Regions from separate parts of the Shouchella phoenicis genome, predicted to be linked through region 4. Evidence: a T-box and tRNA genes for the amino acid it is inferred to sense, from the RefSeq annotation. Region 4 holds a T-box; the other regions hold tRNA genes.
The links. A T-box is a leader RNA that pairs with one kind of tRNA and senses whether it is charged. The one in region 4 lies ahead of alaS (alanine--tRNA ligase), so its partner is inferred to be a tRNA-Ala.
Positions count from the first base shown of each region.

Region 1 (4,595 bases), 1.2 Mb from region 4:
GCTCGGTGCTGTGATTTATGCGGCAATGGGGCGTCATCCGATTGCTGGACTTGCAACGGCTTTTGCTGGGGTATCTGGCGGTTTTAGTGCAAACTTATTACTATCTGCAACTGATCCAATGCTCGGGGAATTAACGATGGCCGCTGCGGCTACGATAGACCCTGCATATGCGGAACAAATGAACATTGCGATGAACTGGTGGTTCATCATTGCTTCTACATTCCTATTAACAATTGTTGGGACTTGGGTTTCTGAGAAAATTGTTGAGCCTCGTCTAGGTGAGTATAAAGGAGACTATCGTGGGAGCCTTGATCGTTTAAAACCTGTTGAGAAAAAAGGATTACAATTTTCGGGTATTTCAATCTTAATTACGGCTGGTTTAATGAGTTTATTAATTGTTCCTGAGTGGGGACCAATGCGTGGCGATGATCCATCTATGCCAATTGTAAACTCGCCATTCATGGATTCACTCGTTGTTGTGATGTTAATTCTTTTCTTAATTCCTGGTCTTGTTTATGGAATTACAACAAAAGAGATTCGTAGCGATAAAGATGTGGCAAAGCAGATGACAGACACCATGGCGTCGATGGGGATGTTCATTGTGTTAGCCTTTACGGCTGGTCAATTTGTGTCGTTCTTCGGCCAATCAAACTTAGATCTAGTTCTAGGTATTAATGGCGGAGAATTGCTGACTTCACTTAATATTGATGGCATTCCAGTTATTATCGGGTTTATTTTAATTACAGCCACTTTAAATCTCTTTATTGGAAGTGCATCTGCGAAGTGGGCGATGATGGCACCAGTGTTTGTTCCGATTATGATGCAGACAGGGTATTCTCCTGAGCTTGCACAAGCGGTTTACCGCGTGTCGGATTCGGCGACAAATATTATTACACCATTAATGACGTACTTTGCAATGATTATTGCATTTGCGCAAAAATACGATAAAAAGATGGGAATAGGAACGTTAATTTCGACAATGGTCCCTTTCTCGATCTTCTTCTTACTTTCATGGATCGTTATGCTCTTAGTCTGGATTTTCTTAGGCGTGGAGTTAGGACCGAATGCACCGATTTTTTACGATCCTTCTTAGAAAAATGGACACCTTCTCTTTAGTTGAGGAGGTGTCTTTGTTGGGTTACAAGGTAAATTGTAGAAGCTCTTCTACATCAGCAACGAGCAAGATGAGACCATCAATCTCTTCTATTGCTATGCCGTGTTCTTCCAAGCGATCTTGAATGGGTCTTATATTAATCGTAAACGTGTTTGGCGAAGATCCAATCATTAGCTCGTTCATCGTAACGGTGACATTCAATTGGTCAGGGTCAAAATCTTCTCGTGCTTGCTTGTGAAAGGGAGCTTGCGCCGTTAGCGTAAGTGTTTGTTTGTCTGTGTCGATGTCGACCTCTTTTAATGAAACCACAATCCAAATAGGAACTTCGACGCCGTCGTGGTAATCGTAATACACGGTAAATGACATAAGCCAACCCTCCTCCTGTTTTCTCTATAGTTTACAATGATTTTCTTGTTTTGGCTAAAGAGCAAAGGGGAAAAGGGTGGCGAGGTGAAGAAATGGGTGAATTGGTAATCATCAAATATTGTGGCTTCTGTGATGCGCCACTTCGTAAAGATGGGCGATGTAAAAGTTGTGGACGAGACCGTGGAAAATAAGGAACATACATAGTTAGGATCGAGCGACGTCAAAAGGCGATCGCTCTTTTTTGTGAAATGGACATAAAAAAGTGCATTCTAACAAAAGCTAAAAGATATCACGTAAAAGGAGCCTATGTAATGATGAAAAATCGAATCATGTTGATCCTCAGTTTGTTGGTGGCTTGTTCGTTTTTAACGAATGAAGCGCTAGCTCAAACGGTCCCGCTTCCGCAATTGCAAGGAGAGTTTCCGAATAATGTATTTGTGAATGGGGATCGTTCAAGTAACCAGATTGCTTTAACGTTTGATGATGGGCCAGATGCGCGCTTTACAGGACAAGTGTTGGATAAGCTTGAAGAATACAATGTGCCGGCAACATTTTTTGTGTTAGGTATGCGAGTGAATGATGATCCTGAATTGCTTAGTCGAGTGCAGGCAGGTGGACATGAGATTGCCAACCATACATATTCGCATCCAAACTTAACGGATTTAAGTGTGGCAGAGCTTGAGCAAGAAGTGAATCAAACAAATGAAGCGATTAAAAGTGTAACCGGATCAACGACGAGCTTGTTCCGTCCGCCATATGGCTTTATTACGAGAGAGCAAACAGAGCGTCTTGTTGCATTAGACTACTCTATTATCGGATGGGATGTAGACACACTAGACTGGTCTGGTATTCCGGCTGCGGAAGTGGCGGAGACAGTTTTAACGAATACGCAATCAGGCAGTATTATATTAATGCATGATGGTGGTGACGTGGATACTGAAAACCCAGAAATTTATTCTGCTGATGCATTGGATGAGATTATTCCAGCTTTACAAGAACAAGGGTATACGTTTGTCACGGTATCAGAGTTAATAGGAAAATAAAAATTTTTACATGGCTATCATTTATGTAGAGACAGTTTATAGAAAGACTAAAAACAACCGACTCTAAATCGAGTCGGTTGTTTAACAAACGTTTCAACGTCTGCATGTGGGGTGCACGAGTTAGTTTACGTAAGCCGCTCCAATGATAATTAAAAGAATAAATAAGACAACGATTAGCGCGAATCCGCCACCGTAACTGCCGCCACCGCCACAAGCACCGCCTACTGGTCCGTAGCCGTAACCTTCATAGCCGTAACCTCCGCCGTAGTAACCCATGTGTGTACACCACCTTTGCATTAGGAATAATATACCCTATGCGAAAATCCAGTTTTGGCGACAAATCTGGGCAAATGAATTTAAAAGAAGTGAATAGAAGCCGAGAAATGTGTTTATACTAGGCAAGGAAATTCATTTAAAAAAATATATAAAAACTATTGCGCAGACGAAATCAATTTGTTATTATATAACTTGTCAGTAAGCGGCCCGTTGGTCAAGCGGTTAAGACACCGCCCTTTCACGGCGGTAACACGGGTTCGAATCCCGTACGGGTCATTGTAATATTATTTGTTTACAATATGCTTCTGTCGGGTACATAATATTAGTCCGGTGGTAATAGCAAAGAGGTCACACCCGTTCCCATGCCGAACACGGTCGTTAAGCTCTTTTGCGCCGATGGTAGTTGGGGGCTTCCCCCTGTGAGAGTAGGACATTGCCGGGCATACATAATTAGCAAAGAGAAGTAAGAAGTTCGAGGACAAAAAGTGCTTGAAGAAGGGAGTGTACATCGGTACATGACCGACTGAAAGACATGGATTGGTCAAAGAAATTCGTCGCTTATCTGAAGCTAAATTGGAGGATTAGCTCAGCTGGGAGAGCACCTGCCTTACAAGCAGGGGGTCGGCGGTTCGATCCCGTCATCCTCCACCATACTTTCCAAATGTGGAGGGGTAGCGAAGTGGCTAAACGCGGCGGACTGTAAATCCGCTCCCTCCGGGTTCGGCGGTTCGAATCCGTCCCCCTCCACCATTTTATGATTGGGCTATAGCCAAGCGGTAAGGCAACGGATTTTGATTCCGTCATTCCCTGGTTCGATCCCAGGTAGCCCAGCCATCGAGCCATTAGCTCAGTTGGTAGAGCATCTGACTTTTAATCAGAGGGTCGAAGGTTCGAATCCTTCATGGCTCATACGAAAACGACTTGTATAAGTCGTTTTTTGTTAGGGGCCTTAGCTCAGCTGGGAGAGCGCCTGCTTTGCACGCAGGAGGTCAGCGGTTCGATCCCGCTAGGCTCCATATGAAAAGAAGAAAGCGACCACCTGGGTGGTCGCTTTCTTTTTATGAAAAGATCATTTGATTTATGCTTGAGTATTGGAAAGGTTTTCGTATTGATTGAGCAGGCTATCTAGCTTTCGACTCAATCTCAACATATGCGGTGAGTTTAAAGAATACACTGTTGCTGAGTCGTTTAGTTCCATTCGTACGTCTTCAATTGAACGTGATAATGGACAAACAAGATGCGCATTCGACATAGCCATACCTCCCTTTCTTTATTAAGGAACAATTCGGTGTAAAAAGAGAAAAATCCTTCCATAATTAAGAAAAAAGTTAATTTTTCTGTTATTATAAAAAACGAAACTTAATTCTAGTGTATTCCGTAAGTTACATGTAGGTAGGGGATGTCATGGATTCGTTAACAAAACGCTTAATATTGGAAATTAAACAGGGTGATGACCAAGCATTTTCAGAGTTAGTTGATTTGTACAAAGACAAAGTTTATCAAGTCGCCTATCGGATGGTTGGTCATCCTCAAGAGGCGCAAGATGTGGCGCAAGAGGCGTTTCTCAGGGTGTATACAAATCTAGATAAATACGATGTGAATCGGAAATTCTCTACGTGGGTTTTTCGAATTGCTACAAATGTGGCAATTGATCGTTTAAGGAAGCGGAAGCCAGATGTTCATTTGCAGGACAATGTTAAAGGAACGGAAGCGATCACGTATGAGTCTCAGCTTGCTGCAACAGATGATTTACCAGAGGACCAAGTGGTTCAGTTAGAATTACAGGATTGGATTCA
Region 1 is NZ_JBDFMQ010000001.1:182,862-187,456, forward strand. Features, by position in the region: gene ABC361_RS01035 (AbgT family transporter) at 1-1,093, shown strand, start outside; gene ABC361_RS01040 (hypothetical protein) at 1,139-1,480, opposite strand; gene ABC361_RS01045 (polysaccharide deacetylase family protein) at 1,792-2,523, shown strand; gene ABC361_RS01050 (YjcZ family sporulation protein) at 2,644-2,799, opposite strand; tRNA gene ABC361_RS01055 (tRNA-Glu) at 3,004-3,075, shown strand; rRNA gene rrf (5S ribosomal RNA) at 3,126-3,241, shown strand; tRNA gene ABC361_RS01065 (tRNA-Val) at 3,375-3,450, shown strand; tRNA gene ABC361_RS01070 (tRNA-Tyr) at 3,465-3,549, shown strand; tRNA gene ABC361_RS01075 (tRNA-Gln) at 3,559-3,633, shown strand; tRNA gene ABC361_RS01080 (tRNA-Lys) at 3,636-3,708, shown strand; tRNA gene ABC361_RS01085 (tRNA-Ala) at 3,743-3,815, shown strand; gene ABC361_RS01090 (aspartyl-phosphate phosphatase Spo0E family protein) at 3,878-4,051, opposite strand; gene sigW (RNA polymerase sigma factor SigW) at 4,204-4,595, shown strand, end outside.
Region 1: it has a tRNA-Ala gene. The T-box ahead of alaS (alanine--tRNA ligase) is inferred to sense a tRNA for this amino acid. The anticodon was not compared.

Region 2 (4,595 bases), 1.3 Mb from region 4:
ACCATGCACCACCTGTCACTTTGCCCCCGAAGGGGAAGCTCTGTCTCCAGAGTGGTCAAAGGATGTCAAGACCTGGTAAGGTTCTTCGCGTTGCTTCGAATTAAACCACATGCTCCACTGCTTGTGCGGGTCCCCGTCAATTCCTTTGAGTTTCAGCCTTGCGGCCGTACTCCCCAGGCGGAGTGCTTAATGTGTTTACTTCGGCACTACGGGCATCGAAACCCCTAACACCTAGCACTCATCGTTTACGGCGTGGACTACCAGGGTATCTAATCCTGTTTGCTCCCCACGCTTTCGCGCCTCAGCGTCAGTTACAGACCAGAGAGTCGCCTTCGCCACTGGTGTTCCTCCACATATCTACGCATTTCACCGCTACACGTGGAATTCCACTCTCCTCTTCTGCACTCAAGCTCCCCAGTTTCCAATGGCCGCTCGGGGTTGAGCCCCGAGATTTCACATCAGACTTAAGAAGCCGCCTGCGCGCGCTTTACGCCCAATAATTCCGGACAACGCTTGCCACCTACGTATTACCGCGGCTGCTGGCACGTAGTTAGCCGTGGCTTTCTGGTGAGGTACCGTCAAGGTGCCGGTAGTTACGCCGGCACTTGTTCTTCCCTCACAACAGAGCTTTACGACCCGAAGGCCTTCCTCACTCACGCGGCGTTGCTCCGTCAGACTTTCGTCCATTGCGGAAGATTCCCTACTGCTGCCTCCCGTAGGAGTCTGGGCCGTGTCTCAGTCCCAGTGTGGCCGATCACCCTCTCAGGTCGGCTACGCATCGTCGCCTTGGTAAGCCGTTACCTTACCAACTAGCTAATGCGCCGCAGGTCCATCCCTTAGTGACAGCCGAAACCGTCTTTCAAAAGAAAATCAGGCGATTCTCTTTATTATCCCGTATTAGCTCCGGTTTCCCGGAGTTATCCCAGTCTAAGGGGCAGGTTACCTACGTGTTACTCACCCGTCCGCCGCTAACTTCCGGGAGCAAGCTCCCTTCTGTCCGCTCGACTTGCATGTATTAGGCACGCCGCCAGCGTTCGTCCTGAGCCAGGATCAAACTCTCCGTTAAAAGTGTTTGACTTGCTCATTTGCACAATTTAAAGCTGTGTCTAACTTCATTGACGAGATACCTTGTATCTCTTTTACGCTTGGCTTTTGTTCAGTTTTCAAAGAACTCGTTTGCGCCTCAATCTCTCTTGGCGACTCTTAGTACTCTACATGACATTATCTTGAATGTCAAATAGTTTTTTAAAAGTTTTTTGGTGGAGCCTAGCGGGATCGAACCGCTGACCTCCTGCGTGCAAAGCAGGCGCTCTCCCAGCTGAGCTAAGGCCCCATTACATGGTCGGGAAGACAGGATTTGAACCTGCGACCCCTTGGTCCCAAACCAAGTGCTCTACCAAGCTGAGCTACTTCCCGTAATGGCGCGCCCGAGAGGACTCGAACCTCTAACCGCTTGATTCGTAGTCAAGTACTCTATCCAATTGAGCTACGGGCGCATATTAAATTTAAAATGGTGCCGAGGGCCGGACTTGAACCGGCACGGTTGTCACCAACCGCAGGATTTTAAGTCCTGTGTGTCTGCCAATTCCACCACCCCGGCAAAATTAATTGGCAAAAGCGGAAGACGAGATTCGAACTCGCGACCCCCACCTTGGCAAGGTGGTGTTCTACCACTGAACTACTTCCGCACACAATTAGTAATTGTGAGTGCGGGTGAAGGGACTTGAACCCCCACGTCATAAAGACACTAGATCCTAAGTCTAGCGCGTCTGCCAATTCCGCCACACCCGCAAATATATGGTGAGCCATGAAGGATTCGAACCTTCGACCCTCTGATTAAAAGTCAGATGCTCTACCAACTGAGCTAATGGCTCTGACTTCAAGAAACATGGTGCCGGCCAGAGGACTTGAACCCCCAACCTACTGATTACAAGTCAGTTGCTCTACCAATTGAGCTAGACCGGCACATGGTGGAGGATGACGGGATCGAACCGCCGACCCCCTGCTTGTAAGGCAGGTGCTCTCCCAGCTGAGCTAATCCTCCAACGTATTATCTTGTTTTCAAATAACAAAGAAAATATGTAAGCCTGGCAACGTCCTACTCTCACAGGGGGAAGCCCCCAACTACCATCGGCGCAAAAGAGCTTAACGACCGTGTTCGGCATGGGAACGGGTGTGACCTCTTTGCTATTGCCACCAGACTATGAAAAGAATCGTTGATTCTTTCAAAACTAAATCTAGAAATCAAACTCAAGTCAAGAAAAAAATTAGGATAAGCCCTCGACCGATTAGTATCAGTCCGCTCCATGTGTCGCCACACTTCCACTTCTGACCTATCAACCTCATCATCTCTAAGGGGTCTTACTGGCTTACGCCATGGGAAATCTCATCTTGAGGGGGGCTTCATGCTTAGATGCTTTCAGCACTTATCCCGTCCATACGTAGCTACCCAGCGATGCTCCTGGCGGAACAACTGGTACACCAGCGGTATGTCCATCCCGGTCCTCTCGTACTAAGGACAGCTCCTCTCAAATTTCCTACGCCCGCGACGGATAGGGACCGAACTGTCTCACGACGTTCTGAACCCAGCTCGCGTGCCGCTTTAATGGGCGAACAGCCCAACCCTTGGGACCTACTTCAGCCCCAGGATGCGACGAGCCGACATCGAGGTGCCAAACCTCCCCGTCGATGTGGACTCTTGGGGGAGATAAGCCTGTTATCCCCAGGGTAGCTTTTATCCGTTGAGCGACGGCCCTTCCATACGGCACCGCCGGATCACTAAGCCCGACTTTCGTCCCTGCTCGACTTGTAGGTCTCGCAGTCAAGCTCCCTTATGCCTTTGCACTCTACGAATGATTTCCAACCATTCTGAGGGAACCTTTGGGCGCCTCCGTTACTGTTTAGGAGGCGACCGCCCCAGTCAAACTGCCCACCTGACAATGTCCCTGACCCGGATCACGGGTCGAGGTTAGAATGTCAGCACCATCAGGGTAGTATCCCACCGACGCCTCCACCGAAGCTAGCGCTCCGGTTTCCTAGGCTCCTACCTATCCTGTACAAATGGTACCAACACTCACTATCAAGCTACAGTAAAGCTCCATGGGGTCTTTCCGTCCTGTCGCGGGTAACCTGCATCTTCACAGGTACTATAATTTCACCGGGTCTCTCGTTGAGACAGTATCCAAGTCGTTGCACCATTCGTGCGGGTCGGAACTTACCCGACAAGGAATTTCGCTACCTTAGGACCGTTATAGTTACGGCCGCCGTTTACTGGGGCTTCAATTCAGAGCTTCTCCCTTACGGGATAACCCCTCCTCTTAACCTTCCAGCACCGGGCAGGTGTCAGCCCCTATACTTCGCCTTGCGGCTTGGCAGAGACCTGTGTTTTTGCTAAACAGTCGCTTGGATCTATTCACTGCGGCTCTCTCAGGCTATTCACCTTAATAGAGCACCCCTTCTCCCGAAGTTACGGGGTCATTTTGCCGAGTTCCTTAACGAGAGTTCTCCCGAGCGTCTTAGAATTCTCTTCTCGCCTACCTGTGTCGGTTTGCGGTACGGGCACCTGTATTCTAACTAGAGGCTTTTCTCGGCAGCGGAGGATCAGGGATTTCGGACCCTTGGGTCCTTCACGGTCACAGCTCAGCCTTCACGGAACACGGATTTGCCTATGTTCCAGCCTTGCATGCTTCGACGCGCACAGCCAGCGGCGCGCTCACCCTACCTTTCTGCGTCCCCCCATCGTTCAAACAAATACGAGGTGGTACAGGAATATCAACCTGTTGTCCATCGCCTACGCTTTTCAGCCTCGGCTTAGGTCCCGACTAACCCTGAGCGGACGAGCCTTCCTCAGGAAACCTTGGGCTTTCGACGGAGGGGATTCTCACCCCTCTTTTCGCTACTCATACCGGCATTCTCACTTCCAAGCACTCCACTAGTCCTCACGATCTAGCTTCACAGTCCTTGGAACGCTCCCCTACCCAATCCCTACTGGGATTGCCATAGCTTCGGTGATACGTTTAGCCCCGGTACATTTTCGGCGCAGAGTCACTCGACCAGTGAGCTATTACGCACTCTTTCAATGATGGCTGCTTCTAAGCCAACATCCTGGTTGTCTAAGCAACTCCACATCCTTTTCCACTTAACGTATACTTGGGGACCTTAGCTGATGGTCTGGGCTGTTTCCCTCTTGACTACGGATCTTAGCACTCGCAGTCTGACTCCCGAGTTAAAGTTTTTGGCATTCGGAGTTTGACTGAATTCGGTAATCCTGTGGGGACCCCTCGTCCAATCAGTGCTCTACCTCCAAAACTCATCACTCGAGGCTAGCCCTAAAGCTATTTCGGGGAGAACCAGCTATTTCCGAGTTCGATTGGCATTTCACCCCTACCCACACCTCATCCCCGCATTTTTCAACATGCGTGGGTTCGGGCCTCCAGTCGGTGTTACCCGACCTTCACCCTGGACATGGGTAGATCACCCGGTTTCGGGTCTACGACAACGTACTCACTCGCCCTATTCAGACTCGCTTTCGCTGCGGCTCCGCCTCATCAGCTTAACCTTGCACGTTATCGTAACTCGCCGGTTCATTCTACAAA
Region 2 is NZ_JBDFMQ010000001.1:71,564-76,158, reverse strand. Features, by position in the region: rRNA gene ABC361_RS00415 (16S ribosomal RNA) at 1-1,066, opposite strand, end outside; tRNA gene ABC361_RS00410 (tRNA-Ala) at 1,258-1,333, opposite strand; tRNA gene ABC361_RS00405 (tRNA-Pro) at 1,340-1,416, opposite strand; tRNA gene ABC361_RS00400 (tRNA-Arg) at 1,420-1,496, opposite strand; tRNA gene ABC361_RS00395 (tRNA-Leu) at 1,512-1,600, opposite strand; tRNA gene ABC361_RS00390 (tRNA-Gly) at 1,617-1,688, opposite strand; tRNA gene ABC361_RS00385 (tRNA-Leu) at 1,709-1,791, opposite strand; tRNA gene ABC361_RS00380 (tRNA-Lys) at 1,799-1,874, opposite strand; tRNA gene ABC361_RS00375 (tRNA-Thr) at 1,890-1,965, opposite strand; tRNA gene ABC361_RS00370 (tRNA-Val) at 1,969-2,044, opposite strand; rRNA gene rrf (5S ribosomal RNA) at 2,086-2,201, opposite strand; rRNA gene ABC361_RS00360 (23S ribosomal RNA) at 2,269-4,595, opposite strand, start outside.
Region 2: it has a tRNA-Ala gene. The T-box ahead of alaS (alanine--tRNA ligase) is inferred to sense a tRNA for this amino acid. The anticodon was not compared.

Region 3 (4,595 bases), 1.0 Mb from region 4:
TGTTGGATCATATAAGCATGTTCACGTTGATATTGATTCATTTGCCATAATAAAAAGATCGTTAACAGAAGAAGAAAAAAGAGGGTTGGTAGAAAAACCAGCCCTTCATCTGACTGTTTGATAAACATGCACCCACTCTTTCATTGATACAATCAATTTCTTGTACGTTTTGCCACTATCCATTGTTAGGCTACATGTATAGTAAACGTCTTTCCTTGAGCATGAAAAGGAGTCTACACCTTCTAATACGACGACATGACCTTTCTTGTCTCTAAACCGTTGAATCCTTGTTTCTAGCCTCATTTGATAGGAAATAACCGTATCGCCTATAAATAATTCTAATTCATTGTCTTTCCACCTGATTGCATCTGCACCTTTTGCATCTTGAGAAACGTGATTAAAAAAGCGAATCGCATCGTCATTACCAGAGGTTTCAGAAGTTGTGACAACAAGGAAGATATTTGGCAAAACGAGCACAACTAGGCTTAATAAACTCAATCCAATTAACTGTTCGAGATACGTAAACCCTGTATCATTTTTCCAATACATAAACACATACTGCTTTATTTCGCTTTAAATGACTATCTTGACACTTCCTATACAACAGATCATCTCCTATTTGTTCCCACGCATCATGGGAACCGGAATGATAAGAAAGACGACTTTTCTCTAAATCGTACAAGAGTGAGAGTTCTTGATCGATTGCTCGCCTTTCTTCCATGAGCCAAATGCAAGCAGGTAGTAAACTTAAACTCATGAGGCTAATTAATAGAAAGGCACCTATTGCATCTACCAATATAAAGCCCTCATCACGACTACTGTTGGCGATAAACGATATGCCCCTTTCCAATTTGGATTGTAAAACGTACATGATGATGATGAGTTCTCACATCCCATGATCCAGACTTACGAGGATGACCATTTGCTAAAAATGAAACCTCTTGAAGGGCAAGAGATACTGGCTCTATTTTTAAAGGGGTCGGATACTGGACACGAGATTTTTCTTGTTGTTCGACATAGACAATAAGCGTATTGTCCTCAAATTGGACAGACGTCACTTTTCCTTCAGTCATGGCAACATGTTGGGCATACAAAAGATCATTTTTTAACTGCTCGATCGTTTGTTGTTCGATTTTTTTATCTTGTGATTGAAAATAAAGGATTGGAAGAAGAAGAAAAACGGATATAAGAAGAAGGGTGAAGAGGAGCTCTATAAGCGAAAAGCCTTCATTCGTTTTCAATAAGAACTTGCTTTCCATTTAAAACTAATTTCTTGCCTGAAGCACATGTGATTTGATCCACATAGCCTTCAGATACGAGCACATCGAGTGAGGCAGGAATTTTTCCGTGTTCGACTTCATAAGCACCAACTTGAGTTTGCACAAGTTTCTTTGTCGCATCACAGCTTTTGCCACCTGCCATATCCGTGTTTTTACTCATATTAGGGAGTGCAATAAGCAATAAAACGGAGATAATCATTAACACAACGAGCATTTCAATTAACGTGAAGCCATCATCTTTCTTTAAGCGCTTTATCATATATCACCTCATAAAAACAGATTGAATGTTCCTGAACCTCCTTTCTTTATGTGTCTCTTCTTTATTTGACAAATCCTTACAAACTCCTGCTAAATTTGACTAGTTTTTGAAATTTCTTGGCTCTTTTTTTCTCATCAATCTTTTTGGTATAATAGAGGGAATATGGATGAAAGGATATTGACTGTGAAATCAATCTTATTAGGCATCATACGTTTTTATCGTAAATACATTTCCTCTGTACTCCCACCAAGATGTCGCTTTTATCCGACTTGCTCTCAGTATGGTCTAACAGCGATTGAACAGCATGGAGCGATAAAAGGGAGTTATTTAACCATTAAACGCATTTTAAAGTGTCATCCCTTTCACCCAGGTGGCTTTGACCACGTGCCAGAGGGAAAAAAGAAAGAACACACGCATCAATAATGGAGTTTTATTAATATCATAGCTGGATGCAAAAAAACAATGGAGAAAATCTCCATTGTTTTAACATATTCGCTTTATGCGGGTGAAGGGACTTGAACCCCCACGTCATAAGACACTAGATCCTAAGTCTAGCGCGTCTGCCAATTCCGCCACACCCGCGATTTCTGGCGGAGAAGGAGGGATTTGAACCCTCGCGCCGCTTACACGACCTACACCCTTAGCAGGGGCGCCCCTTCAGCCACTTGGGTACTTCTCCGTAATATATAGGGATGGGCCTGAGTGGACTCGAACCACCGACCTCACGCTTATCAGGCGTGCGCTCTAACCAGCTGAGCTACAGGCCCCTTTTTTCACAAAATAAAAAAGCGGGTGATGAGAATCGAACTCACATCATCAGCTTGGAAGGCTGAGGTTTTACCACTAAACTACACCCGCATGGTAAAAAATAAAATCTTATCAACATATTCATCTAAAACGATATGAACTAATTATAACATTTAACTCTCTTTATTTCAACTAAAGAGCGGAAGACGAGATTCGAACTCGCGACCCCCACCTTGGCAAGGTGGTGTTCTACCACTGAACTACTTCCGCATATAAATGGCTGGGCTACCTGGGATCGAACCAGGGAATGACGGAATCAAAATCCGTTGCCTTACCGCTTGGCTATAGCCCAAAGTTTGGTTGCGGGGGGCGGATTTGAACCACCGACCTTCGGGTTATGAGCCCGACGAGCTACCAGACTGCTCCACCCCGCGTCGTTATAAAGTATTCAGATGATGCTTATTCAATGATGTCCAACATCTTCCTCTTCTCGTCTTTCAGAGAAGTAATTGCTGAAGAGTAAATATGGCGGAGGAAGAGGGATTCGAACCCCCGCGGGCTTTGACACCCCTGTCGGTTTTCAAGACCGATCCCTTCAGCCGAACTTGGGTATTCCTCCGTATAAAGTGGAGCCTAGCGGGATCGAACCGCTGACCTCCTGCGTGCAAAGCAGGCGCTCTCCCAGCTGAGCTAAGGCCCCATGAATTTGTTTATGTATGTCGTCAAAAGCGATTACCTCAGCGACATTTAATAATATATCATAGCTTTTATAAAAGCACAAGTGTTTTTATAAACTTTTTTTCTGGAAAAATCATTTATGGTCTTATTCTACCGATTAATTTGATCTCATGCAAGTTCTGCTTACATGAGATCAAACATTTCATACATAGGAAGCATAATCATTAAAAATAAGAAAAAGATAAAACACCCTATAAAAAGAAACAAAATCGGCTGAATCATTTGCAACAACTTCTCCAACCTTCGATCTAACTCTTCAATAATCCATTCGCTAAAAAATTGTAAATCTAGCGCTAGTTTAGCCGTTCGACTACCGTTCTCGACCACGATTGGAAGTTCACTTAAATAATAAGGTTGATGTCGAAGATATGAAGCTAAACTATCGCCTTGCTTTAAACTCTGATTCATTTTTTGAGCTTCATCTTTAAAAAAAGGCAAATACGATTGCTTTTCAAAAATATTTAAAGCTTCATGAATGGACATCCCTGTTTGCAGCAATTTCCCAAGCTGTAGAGAGAAATAAAATGTAATCACTTGCTTCATAACTGTTTGCGAAAGTTTCCACTTTAATAAAATGTGAACTTTTTCATGAGGGGTTAAATGTTTGATATAACGTTTGCTGCTCACGTATCCAATACACGCTATAAGCAAGAAGGCGATGCATACATAAGGAAGACTTTCTAGGAAAGAGAAGAAAACATGAATGAAACGCGGTGGGGATTGATTTAACGTAGAAAAAAGAGCTTGAAAATGCGGGACGATATAAAGATTTAAAATGAGCAAAGCCATTCCTACACCAAATGCTAATACGAGAGGGTATCGTAATAGTTTTTGCAGCTGCATTGTCGTTTTAAGCCTTTTTTCATAAAGTTTAGCTGCTTCCATTAACCCGTCAGCCACTTGCCCTTGTTCTTCATAAAAAAAGATATACGATTGAACATCACTTGGTAACGCTAACGTTTGTAAACTTTTTGAGAGTGGCTGACCCATGGTAAGTTGTTGTTTAATTAAATGAATGATTTCTTTCCAAGCCTCATTGACCTGTACCGATAAAAAGGATAATGCTTGATCTACACTATAGCCACTTTGCAACAATTCACCTAGTCTCTTAATAAACGAAATTTCGGCTTGTTTGTTTCGTTTTGTAAGCACTGAACGAAACATCGTTACTCCACCCTACTAAGACGAATGCATGCTTCGTCGTCAAGAATTCCTACCGCCCATGCTTTTGCAGCTTTTTTTAAGAAAGGACGAGACTTCCTCTTCCCTTCCCACACTTCTTTTACTTGATGAGCCAAAAGCCAGTCAAAGACGGCAATCCTTTTATCCGCTCCTTTTTGTGCAATCAATTTCTGATACACGATTGCTTGAAGACAAGATAGATTTCCACCAATGCCAAGATCTCTTAATCGATCAATGGTTAAAGATGAATTTGTCACGTGAAGACTAGCAATGACAAAATGACCCGTAATTGCTGCTTGAACTGCAAGAGCGGCCGTTTCTCTATCTCTTATTTCTCCAATGATAATAATATCGGGATCATGGCGCAAAATCGCCCGTAATGCCCGCTC
Region 3 is NZ_JBDFMQ010000001.1:2,392,377-2,396,971, forward strand. Features, by position in the region: gene comGG (competence type IV pilus minor pilin ComGG) at 1-128, opposite strand, end outside; gene ABC361_RS12830 (ComGF family competence protein) at 106-549, opposite strand; gene ABC361_RS12835 (hypothetical protein) at 533-796, opposite strand; gene comGD (competence type IV pilus minor pilin ComGD) at 816-1,241, opposite strand; gene comGC (competence type IV pilus major pilin ComGC) at 1,228-1,539, opposite strand; gene yidD (membrane protein insertion efficiency factor YidD) at 1,723-1,962, shown strand; tRNA gene ABC361_RS12855 (tRNA-Leu) at 2,040-2,121, opposite strand; tRNA gene ABC361_RS12860 (tRNA-Ser) at 2,128-2,218, opposite strand; tRNA gene ABC361_RS12865 (tRNA-Ile) at 2,233-2,306, opposite strand; tRNA gene ABC361_RS12870 (tRNA-Gly) at 2,327-2,397, opposite strand; tRNA gene ABC361_RS12875 (tRNA-Gly) at 2,485-2,556, opposite strand; tRNA gene ABC361_RS12880 (tRNA-Gln) at 2,564-2,638, opposite strand; tRNA gene ABC361_RS12885 (tRNA-Met) at 2,644-2,720, opposite strand; tRNA gene ABC361_RS12890 (tRNA-Ser) at 2,813-2,905, opposite strand; tRNA gene ABC361_RS12895 (tRNA-Ala) at 2,914-2,986, opposite strand; gene comGB (competence type IV pilus assembly protein ComGB) at 3,148-4,188, opposite strand; gene ABC361_RS12905 (ATPase, T2SS/T4P/T4SS family) at 4,191-4,595, opposite strand, start outside.
Region 3: it has a tRNA-Ala gene. The T-box ahead of alaS (alanine--tRNA ligase) is inferred to sense a tRNA for this amino acid. The anticodon was not compared.

Region 4 (4,595 bases):
CGTCCATATTTTTAGGATAGCCAACAACAACCGTTTCCACCGCATGTTCTTCTATTAAAGAAGTAATTTGCTTAAAATCGTCTACTTCGTTGGTCTCGCTTCTTCGTATCGTTTTTAAACCTTGGGCTGTCCAACCAAAGGCATCGCTAATCGCTACACCAATCGTTTTTGTGCCAACATCGAGTCCAAGTATTTTCATTTGATCGCTTTTCCTTGCTCCTTAAGATAAGACTTTACTAATGTCTCAATTAGCTCATCTCGTTCAAGTTTACGAATTAACGTACGCGCATCTTTGTGTCGTGGAATATATGCTGGATCACCAGATAAGAGGTAACCAACAATCTGGTTAATTGGATTATACCCTTTTTCCTCTAGTGCATCATAAACAGATAAGAGCACCTCTCGCACATCTTTATCAAAGGAGTCGTCATTAAAGTTAAACTGCATTGTATTATCCATTGAACTCAATTGCTCTCACCCCTTTTAATTATTCATAGAAGGTTTATTAAAAACGTTAACGCCTTTATTGTACAACAGATTGGTTCAATTAGGAAATTAAATTCACATGTTCCGTTACATACGCAAGAGCTTCGTTCAATTTCGCTGGGTCTTTGCCTCCTGCTTGAGCCATATCAGGTCGACCGCCGCCACCGCCACCGGTACGGCTTGCTACTTCCTTAATAAGCTTACCAGCGTGTAATCCTTCGTTCATCGCTAATTTTGTTACGCCCGCTACAAAAGATAGTTTATCTCCTGTTTTTGCACCTAAAACAATCACTGCTTTTTGATCTTCTTTTTTCAGTGAGTCAACCATCGCGCGAAGAGATTCCATGTCTTTTGCTTGTACAACTTCTGCTAGAACGTGAATACCATTTATATCGACAGCCTTATCCATCAACTGGCCAGCTTCTTTTTGCGCTAGTTTAGCTGTTAATGATTCATTTTCTCGATTTGCTTCACGAAGTTCTTGCTGAAGTGTTTCAATTCGTGCAGGCACATCTCGCAGTTGCTTTACTTTTAAGCGTTCTTGCGATTGAGACAGGAGCGCAAGTTGATTGTTAATGAACTCATATGCGCCTTTTGACGTTACTGCTTCAATTCGACGAACACCGGCGCCAATACCTGATTCACTCATAACCTTAAATAAACCAATTTCGGCTGAATTACGCACATGGATACCGCCACATAGCTCAAGGCTGTAATCACCAATCTGAACAACACGGACTTCATCGCCATATTTTTCACCGAAGAGAGCCATTGCACCCATTTCTTTCGCCTGAGCCAATGATTTTAGCGAAATATCGACAGGAAGTGCTTGCCAAATTTTCTCATTCACAAGTTGCTCAATTTGAACGAGTTCATTTGGTGTTACTTGTCCAAAGTGTGAAAAATCAAAGCGGAGTCGCTCACGATTTACAAGAGAGCCTGCTTGATTCACGTGCTCGCCTAGAACATCTTTTAACGCTTGATGAAGTAGGTGCGTTGCCGTATGATTCTTAACAATGTCTAAACGTTCACGCACTTCAATTCTTGCTTGAACATGATCACCTACTTCTAACGTCCCTGATTCAATTTCAACCGTATGGAGATGTTGTCCATTAGGAGCTTTCTTCACATCTTGAACACGCCCTTGGCCGTTATCAGTATAGATAACCCCTTGATCGGCGACTTGTCCACCACTTTCAGCGTAAAATGGCGTTTCTGCAAGGATAATGGAAACCGTATCCCCTTCTTTAGCCTGATCAACAGAATCTTTTTCCTTTACAATGACGTTAATGGTTGCACTTGTTTCTGTATGCTCATAGCCAACAAAAATACTTGGCGTTTTTAAATCACCGAATATGTCTTCTTGCACACCCATAGAAGCTGTTTCTTGTCTAGCTGCGCGAGCACGATTTCTCTGAGCTTCCATCTCTTTTTCGAATTCTTCGCGATGGATCGTTAAGCCTTCTTCTTCTACATATTCTTCCGTCAAATCAACCGGAAAACCATACGTATCGTAAAGTCGAAACACATCCGAACCAGCGATTACTTGTTCATCGTTTGCCTTTGCTTTTTTCATGATGTCGTTTAAAATTGTTAAGCCTTCATGTAGCGTTTCATGAAAACGCTCTTCTTCTGTACGAATCACTCGCTGGATGAAGTCTTTTTTCTGGGTAACCTCGGGGTAAAAATCTTCCATAATCTGGCCGACAATAGGTACGAGATTAAACATAAATGGCTTTTCAATCCCAATCGTTTTCGCAAATCGTACCGCACGTCTTAATAAACGACGCAAAACGTATCCTCTTCCTTCATTTGAAGGTAGGGCGCCATCTCCAATGGCAAACGCTACTGTACGAATATGGTCGACAACAACTTTAAAGGCTGTATCTGCTGCTTCATTTCCAGTATTGTACGTTGCATTAGCAATTTTTTCAGTTTCTTTTATGATTGGTAAAAAGAGATCTGTATCAAAATTTGTTTTTGCATCTTGGATAACCGATACCATCCGCTCTAAGCCCATTCCAGTATCAATATTTTTCTTTGGGAGGGGCGTATAGGTGTCGTCTGCATTGTGATTAAATTGAGAGAAAACCAAGTTCCAAATTTCCAAATAACGTTCATTTTCGCCACCTGGATACAATTCTGGATCTTTTGGATCATTGCCGTAATCAGGACCACGATCATAAAAAATTTCAGAGTTTGGACCACTTGGACCTTCACCAATATCCCAGAAATTCCCTTCCAAACGAATAATGCGCTCTTCCGGTACGCCTACTTTTTCAATCCATAAATCGTACGCTTCATGATCTTCTGGATGAACCGTAACAGATAGCTTTTCTTCATCAAAGCCAATCCATTTTTCGCTCGTTAAAAACTCCCAGCTCCATACAATCGCATCTTCTTTAAAATATTCGCCAATGGAAAAATTTCCAAGCATTTCAAAAAATGTATGATGGCGAGCCGTTTTTCCTACGATCTCAATATCATTTGTCCGAATCGACTTTTGCGCAATGACAATCCGAGGATTATCCGGGATTACGCGACCATCAAAGTATTTTTTTAATGTTGCCACACCACTGTTGATCCACAATAAACTTGGATCCTCAAATGGGACTAGAGATGCACTTGGCTCAACAGAATGGCCTTTCTCTTTAAAGAAATCAATAAACATTTGTCGAACTTCAGCCGATGTTAAGTGCTTCATTGGACTTATCCTCCTTATGTATAGAAAACAAATAAAAAAACCCCTTCCCAATAAAGGGACGAGATTGTCTTTTTCACGCGGTACCACCCTTAATTATAACAAACGTAACTGTTATCACTTAAGCCCCTTAACGCAGGATACGGCGATTAGCTCGCTACTCCAGAATAGCATTCCGCATCTCTTCGTTAATGCTTTTCTCAGCCTAGAAAGCATCTCTCTATAAACGGGCTTATGCGTACTCGTTCTTTCATTGTATTTCATCATGTACATATACGTTTCTTTATTCACGAAAATTATAGCGCGCAAGCCTTTAAAAGTCAATTCATCTCCACTTCACCTTTAATGTAATTTCGAATATGAAGAATGGTTACTTTTGCAATCGCTGTAATGGGAACAGCGACTAAAAGTCCTATGACGCCTCCAACTTCAACTCCGACTAACAGAGCTAAAATAATTAAAATCGGATGCAAGTGGACTGTTTTTCCAACAATTAAAGGTGATAGCACATTGCCTTCAATTTGTTGTATCACAAAGATACTAATTGCAGTGAAGAGAGCTAATTGAGGCGAATCCAGTAAGGCTGAACCTACAGCCGGAATAGCACCGATAAAGGCTCCAAAATATGGGATCAAATCGGTCGCTCCAATAAATAAACCTAATAGCAGTGCGTAAGGTACACCTAAAACCCAAAGTGCTATGGTTGATAATCCGCCTACACAAACCGCAACGAGTAACTGTCCTCGTAAATAAGAGCCAAATGTTTTATCAACGTCTTTAAGATAAAGCCGCATCTTTTCACGCCATTTTTTTGGAGTAATGTAAAAACCAACGCGCTGCAAGAGCGCAAAATCTTTTAATAAGTAAAAAACAAGAAAAGGCACAACAATCCATAAAATGCTCATTTGAATGACTTTAATTATGACACTTTCTACTTGATCTAAACTTGCTTCTACAAACTGCTCCATTTTTGAAGACCAGTCCGTAACATGATCTTGCAATGGATCGGGCAACCTTTCCGTTTGTTCTTGAAATTCAAATACCATCCCTTTAATGGTGGCTAGATGTTCAGGCAACACTTGAACAGCTTCTTGAATTTGTCGAGATATAATTGGAATACCAATAAATAATAAGGTGGCCATGCTAACAAGAAACAACAAAAATAACAATACTGTAGCCAATGTTCGATTTACGCCTAAGTGGACAGCTTTCTCAACTAAAGGATGCAATAAATAAGCGAGTAATATCGCAACAAGGATTGGCCAAATTAACGGTTGAATGATTTGGAATAACGGTGCCAAATAACTAAGCGCATATAAGAGCAATAGAACAAACACTAACATCACAAGCCATTTTGACCACTTCACTAAATCGATTATGTACATATCTCGCTTCATCTTCTCTCACA
Region 4 is NZ_JBDFMQ010000001.1:1,390,311-1,394,905, reverse strand. Features, by position in the region: gene ruvX (Holliday junction resolvase RuvX) at 1-199, opposite strand, end outside; gene ABC361_RS07575 (IreB family regulatory phosphoprotein) at 196-468, opposite strand; gene alaS (alanine--tRNA ligase) at 548-3,190, opposite strand; T-box leader at 3,242-3,450, opposite strand; gene ABC361_RS07565 (AI-2E family transporter) at 3,508-4,584, opposite strand.